Pseudosulfitobacter pseudonitzschiae: one gene and its partner. The protein of the gene in region 1 interacts with the protein of each later gene in a pairwise test. Links are inferred from orthologs where the notes say so. Each region holds a gene or a part of one and is shown in the gene's direction. Other genes may lie near its edges. The genes, in order: hflC and ftsH.

Region 1 (3,321 bases):
CCCCGGCGAAGGCGGCGGGCAGATGCCCGAAATCGACGAGTTGGTTCGAAAGGGCCAAGAGCAGCTGCGCGTCCTGATGGGCGGTCGTGGTGGCAACAACGGCACTGGCGGGTCTGGCCCGGGCGGTGGCGGCGGTGGACCACGCCTGACACGCGGGACCGTTGGCCTTGTGGTTCTGGGTTTGATCGTGGCATGGGGGCTTGCCAGCTTTTATACCGTGAAACCCGAAGAACAATCGGTCGAACTGTTCCTGGGCGAATATTCGTCCACGGGCAGCCCCGGTTTGAACTTTGCGCCGTGGCCGCTGATTACTTCGGTTGTTCTGCCGGTGACGCGGGAACAGACCGAAAATATCGGTAGCGGAGCAAGCACCGAAACAGGCCTGATGTTAACGACTGACGAGAACATCATCGACATTGATTTCCAAGTGGTCTGGAACATTTCGGATCCGGCCAAGTTCCTGTTCAATCTGGCCGAGCCGGATCTCACCATTCGCGCCGTTTCGGAATCGGCGATGCGTGAAGTGGTTGCACGTTCGGAGTTGGCGCCGATTCTGAACCGTGACCGTCAGCTGATCGCCGATCAGGCACAGCAACTTATTCAGGTGACGCTGGACCAATACGACAGCGGCGTGAATATCCTGCGTCTGAACCTCGACAAGGCTGACCCGCCGCGTGAAGTCATCGACAGCTTCCGCGAAGTGCAAGCGGCCGAGCAACAACGTGACCGTCTGCAACGCGAAGCTGACACTTATGCCAACCGCGAACTTGCCGGTGCGCGTGGTGAAGCGGCCCAAACGCTGGAAGAGGCAGAAGCCTATCGTGCCCAACAGGTCAACGAGGCGCAGGGTGAAGCCGCGCGGTTTACCTCGGTTCTCGAAGAATATGCCAAGGCACCACAGGTGACGCGCAAGCGCCTGTATCTGGAGGCGATGGAGAAAATTCTGGGGGATGTGGATAAAATCATCCTCGAGGAGACATCCGGTGGCAACGGGGGGCAAGGGGTTGTTCCCTATCTGCCACTCAATCAATTGCGTGGTGGAGGATCGAACTGATGCGGAACACAACCATAATTATCCCCGTTATCGTCGTGCTGTTGGGCGTTCTGCTCAGCTCGGTTTTTATTGTCGACGAGCGTGAAAAGGCGCTGGTTTTGCAATTTGGCCAGATCAAATCGGTCAAGGAACAACCGGGATTGGCGTTCAAGATTCCGCTGATCCAAGAGGTTGTGCGCTATGACGACCGCATTCAGGCGCTGGACACCGTGCCGACCGAGGTGACGCCTTCGGATGACCGCCGACTGGTGGTTGACGCCTTTGCCCGTTACCGGATTTCCGACGTGGTGCAGTTCCGGCAAGCGGTTGGTGCCAATGGCATGCGCGCCGCAGAAGAACGTCTGCAAGGTATTCTGAACCCGGTGATCCGGGCAGTTCTGGGCGCGAATGGTGTGACGTCGAACACCATCCTATCGGCGGACCGTGCAGCACTGATGGAACGCATCACAGCACAGGCGCGCCAGCGTGCTCTGCCGCTGGGGCTGGACGTGGTCGACGTGCGTCTGAAGCGGACAAACCTGCCCGAACAGAACCTTGATGCCACATTTGCACGGATGCGGGCCGAGCGGGAACGCGAAGCAGCGGACGAAATCGCGCGCGGTGAAGAAGCCGCCCAGCGGGTGCGTGCGCAAGCCGACCGGACGGTGGTAGAACTGACGTCGGACGCTACACGTCAAGCCGACATCATTCGCGGTGAAGCCGACGCCGAGCGCAACGCCATCTTTGCAACTGCGTTCGGGGCCGATCCAGAGTTCTTCGAGTTCTACCGTTCGCTGACCGCCTATGAGCGGTCCCTGAAAGGCAGCAACTCGACGTTGGTTCTGTCGCCGGACAGCGAGTTCTTCAACTACCTGCGTTCCGATCAGGGCGCACGGTCGGCCGAAGGCGAATAAAATGGCATGGGTCCTGTTGGCCCTTGGACTGGTAATGATGGTGGAGGGGCTGGTCTATGTGCTGGCCCCTTCGCTAATTGAAAGGGTGCTGGAAATGTTGCGCAGCCTGCCCGAAAGCACACGCCGTCAGGTTGGCCTTCTCGCTTTGGTGAGCGGACTGTTGCTGGTCTGTGTGGCCTATCAACTGGGCCTGAACTGATTGCGGCGCATGCGCGCCATTTGATTTTGTTCAAAATTCTGTGAATTTTAGCTTGTAGCCTCCGGCAGGGATATTTGGGGCCAAAAGAAGTTTTGTGCTATGGTCTTGTCTGAGAGGTTGCAGGTTCACAGATGGGTAACGTGGTGTTGACAGGCCGCGATTGATTTCGATCTTTCATGTTGCATGCTTGCAACCCTAGATGCACGGTAGTGCGCAGATGCGCAGTAAAGTGTGAAAAGCGGGCTTTTGTCCGCACGGACAGCAGGAGAACGTCGTATGCAGACCAGAGCGGTCGCGGTGTCGACAACACGCACCCCATTCTTACAACTTCGCGCCATGTGGCTGACAGCCCTGGCGATGGTCCTGGTGCTGGCGCAGGTGATCGCGGCACAGGCAAAACCCGAAAGCCTTGCACCTCTGGCCCAGAAAATCAGCCCTTCGGTTGTGAACATCACAACTTCCACCATGGTTGCCGGCAACACAGGGCCGCAGGGCATCGTGCCCGAAGGTAGCCCGTTCGAAGATTTCTTTCGCGAATTTCAGGATCGTAACGACAATGGCGACCGCTCGCGCCGGTCATCTGCGCTGGGGTCGGGTTTCGTGATTTCCGAAGACGGCTTTGTGGTGACGAACAACCACGTCATTGAAGGGGCAGACGAGATCAAGGTCGAGTTCTTTAATGGCAAAGAACTGGATGCCAAAGTGGTTGGGACCGATCCCAACACCGATATCGCCCTGCTGAAGGTCGAGGCCGATGGCCCGCTGCCCTTCGTTCCGTTTGGTGACAGTGATGCGGCGCGTGTGGGGGACTGGGTGATTGCGATGGGCAACCCGCTGGGTCAGGGCTTTTCGGTATCGGCTGGTATCGTTTCGGCCCGCAACCGCGCGCTGAGCGGCACCTATGACGACTACATCCAGACCGATGCAGCGATCAACCGCGGCAATTCGGGTGGGCCGCTGTTCAACATGGACGGCGAGGTGATCGGTGTGAACACCGCGATTCTGTCGCCTAATGGCGGCTCGATCGGGATCGGCTTTTCGATGGCGTCGAATGTTGTGGGGCGCGTTGTCAAGCAACTGCAAGAATACGGCGAGACCCGCCGTGGCTGGTTGGGCGTGCGTATTCAGGACGTAACCCCCGATATTGCCGAAGCGATGGGTTTGGAGAAAACCGC
Region 2 (3,197 bases), 1.4 Mb from region 1 along the record:
TATACTGTGGATCAACGGAGGTGACTATCCGCCCCGTCGCGGAGGCATAACGGCCGTGCAGGCCGCCATCGCAGAAGGTCGCACCACCACGCTGGACGGCTGTCAGCTGACATTTTCCGGCGATTTCCTGTGGGTTTTTCGCGAGCTGAATGCAGTGCGCGACATCCGCTGCAGTGTCGGAGACCTGTGGGACAATCGCTGGCGCATTTCGGGACCAAAGCACGACCCGATGCTGCAAGTCGGCCCGATGGGCGATGCCGCGTTGGCAGAGCGGCCTGATTGGCGTGATCTGGACCTGCCACGGGGGGCGTTGCTGTCGATGCCCGCTGTCTGGAAGGGGCAGACTTTACTGGCGACACCGGTTTTTGACGACGCTGACGGATGGTCTGCCGAGGTGACCGGGGGGCATGATGCCTTTTTTGCCGCACTTCTATCCCGTCGATGATGCTGTTATCGCATTGAACTGACGGACAGCATGTCTATCTTATGCGGGTGACTATGGCACACTGCCATCTGGTCCCGAGAATTTTTGGGAGAGTATCCTTGGGTAATGCACGCAATATCGCGTTCTGGGTTGTCCTGCTTGTATTGATCGTTTCGCTGTTCAATTTGTTCAGCGGTACAGGCAGCAATTTGCAGAGCCGCGAAATCAGCTATTCCGAATTCGTTCAGTCGGTTGAGACCGGCAAGGTCACCAGCGTGACACTGGACGGAGAGCAGGTACGCTTTCGCGAAGGCGAGATCGACTATGTGACCATCAAACCGGCAGACGCCGAGGTCACGAATTTGTTGATTTCGAACAATGTGCCGGTGAAAGCCGAGCAACAACAGCAATCGGGGCTTCAGTCATTCCTGATGACGCTGCTGCCGTTCCTGCTGCTGATCGGTGTCTGGATTTATTTCATGAACCGGATGCAGGGTGGCGGCAAAGGCGGGGCGATGGGCTTTGGCAAGTCCAAGGCCAAGATGCTGACCGAAAAGTCGGGTCGCGTCACCTTTGACGATGTCGCAGGCATCGACGAGGCCAAGGAAGAACTGGAAGAGATCGTGGAGTTCCTGCGCAACCCGCAGAAATTCAGCCGTTTGGGTGGCAAGATTCCTAAAGGTGCGTTGTTGGTGGGCCCTCCGGGCACGGGTAAAACACTGCTGGCGCGCGCGATTGCGGGCGAGGCGGGTGTGCCGTTCTTCACCATATCCGGTTCGGACTTTGTTGAAATGTTCGTCGGCGTCGGCGCAAGCCGTGTGCGTGACATGTTTGAACAGGCCAAGAAAAACGCGCCTTGCATCGTGTTCATCGACGAAATCGATGCCGTGGGTCGTCATCGTGGTGCCGGTTATGGCGGTGGCAATGACGAACGCGAACAGACGTTGAACCAGTTGCTGGTTGAAATGGACGGTTTCGAGGCGAACGAAGGCGTTATCATTCTGGCCGCGACCAACCGCCGCGACGTGCTGGACCCAGCGCTGCTGCGTCCGGGTCGTTTTGACCGTCAGGTAACCGTGCCCAACCCCGACATCAAAGGTCGCGAGAAAATCCTGAACGTTCATGCGCGCAAGACGCCGCTGGGGCCTGATGTCGATCTGCGTATCATCGCACGCGGCACCCCCGGTTTCTCGGGTGCGGATCTGGCGAACCTTGTGAACGAAGCGGCGCTGATGGCCGCCCGTGTGGGCCGCCGGTTCGTGACCATGATCGATTTCGAATCTGCCAAGGACAAAGTCATGATGGGCCCGGAGCGACGCAGCATGGTGATGACGCCCGAGCAAAAGGAAATGACCGCCTATCACGAGGCCGGTCACGCGCTGGTGGGGATGACCCTGCCCAAGTGCGACCCGGTCTATAAGGCCACGATCATTCCGCGCGGCGGTGCGCTTGGTATGGTGATGAGCCTGCCCGAAATGGACCGTCTGAATATGTTCAAGGACGAGTGCAAACAGCGTCTGGCGATGACAATGGCGGGCAAAGCCGCCGAGATCATCAAATACGGCGAGGAATCGGTGTCGAACGGGCCCGCAGGCGACATTCAGCAGGCCAGTGCGCTGGCCCGTGCGATGGTGCTGCAATGGGGCATGTCGGACAAGGTCGGCAACATCGATTATTCCGAAGCGGCCCAGGGCTACCAAGGTGCAACCGCAGGCTTCTCGGTCTCGGCCAACACCAAGGAAACCGTCGAACAGGAAGTGCGCACGTTCATTCAGGACGGCTATGACTGGGCGGCCAAGATCATCAAGGAAAAGAACGTTGAATTCGAACGTCTGGCCCAAGGTTTGCTGGAATATGAAACGCTGACCGGTGATGAAATCAAACGTGTGATGAACGGTGATCCGCCCGTACCGGGTAGTGATGACGAAGGCGGGTCTGCCGCTGTGGAAGAGAAACCCAGCCTGACCGCCATTCCCAAGGCCAAGGCGAAGAAAAAAACACCTTCGTCCGAGGGTGGCATGGAGCCGGAACCGACCTGATCCAAGACGGTCAGGGCAAGGCAGAACAAAACTTAAGGCCCCGCACCGGCGGGGCTTTTTGCTGTAAGGCGACCGTGGAATTGCGCCAGAACATGACATCAAGGAACCAGACAGATGACGATTACAAAACAGGGCGAACTTGAGGGCCTGAAAGCAATCGGCAGGATCGTCGCTGACACCCTGCAGGCAATGGCAAAGGCGATCGAGCCGGGCATGACAACGCGTGAACTGGATGACATTGGCCGCGTCTTTCTTGAGCACGCGGGGGCCGTATCTGCTCCGCAGGCGTGCTATGACTTTCCGGGAACAACCTGCATCAGCGTGAACGAAGAAATAGCCCACGGTATCCCTTCTGCGCGAGCCATTGCGGCGGGAGATCTGGTTAACATCGACGTGTCGGCATCAAAGAACGGATTTTTTGCGGATACAGGCGCAAGCTTTCAGGTGCCACCTGTCAAAAGTGATCTGACCCGCCTGTGCCGCGACGGCAGGCGCGCCATGCAGATCGGCATTGCGCAAGTGGGCAGCAACAAGCCGCTGGCAGGCATCGGCAACGCCATCGGGCGCTTTGCCTCGGGGCGCGGCTATACGCTGATCCGCAATCTTGCCAGTCACGGCGTGGGCCGGTCCTTGCACGAATACCCCGAAGAGATCGCCACATGGCCCAATCGCCATGACAAACGCCGGATCAACAAGGGGCTTGTACTGACGGTCGAGCCGTTCCTGTCCACTGG

What was found.
Region 2: the proteins of hflC (region 1) and ftsH interact in binary tests that used the Escherichia coli proteins (3 or more experiments, as listed by UniProt). The link is inferred for Pseudosulfitobacter pseudonitzschiae from one-to-one orthologs.

The regions. Positions count from the first base shown.
Region 1 is NZ_CP022415.1:863,155-866,475, forward strand. Bases 1-3,000 are described here. They hold hflC (protease modulator HflC), read left to right. Parts: upstream 1-1,053; coding sequence 1,054-1,947; downstream 1,948-3,000. Other genes in these bases: hflK (FtsH protease activity modulator HflK), read left to right, coding at 1-1,054; SULPSESMR1_RS04120 (DUF2065 domain-containing protein), read left to right, coding at 1,949-2,146; SULPSESMR1_RS04125 (Do family serine endopeptidase), read left to right, coding at 2,423-3,000. Also shown: more of SULPSESMR1_RS04125, read left to right, coding at 3,001-3,321.
Region 2 is NZ_CP022415.1:2,233,885-2,237,081, reverse strand. What follows is about bases 128-3,003. They hold ftsH (ATP-dependent zinc metalloprotease FtsH), read left to right. Parts: upstream 128-543; coding sequence 544-2,463; downstream 2,464-3,003. Other genes in these bases: map (type I methionyl aminopeptidase), read left to right, coding at 2,578-3,003; tilS (tRNA lysidine(34) synthetase TilS), read left to right, coding at 128-445. Also shown: more of tilS, read left to right, coding at 1-127; more of map, read left to right, coding at 3,004-3,197. UniProt on the Escherichia coli protein: Acts as a processive, ATP-dependent zinc metallopeptidase for both cytoplasmic and membrane proteins. Plays a role in the quality control of integral membrane proteins.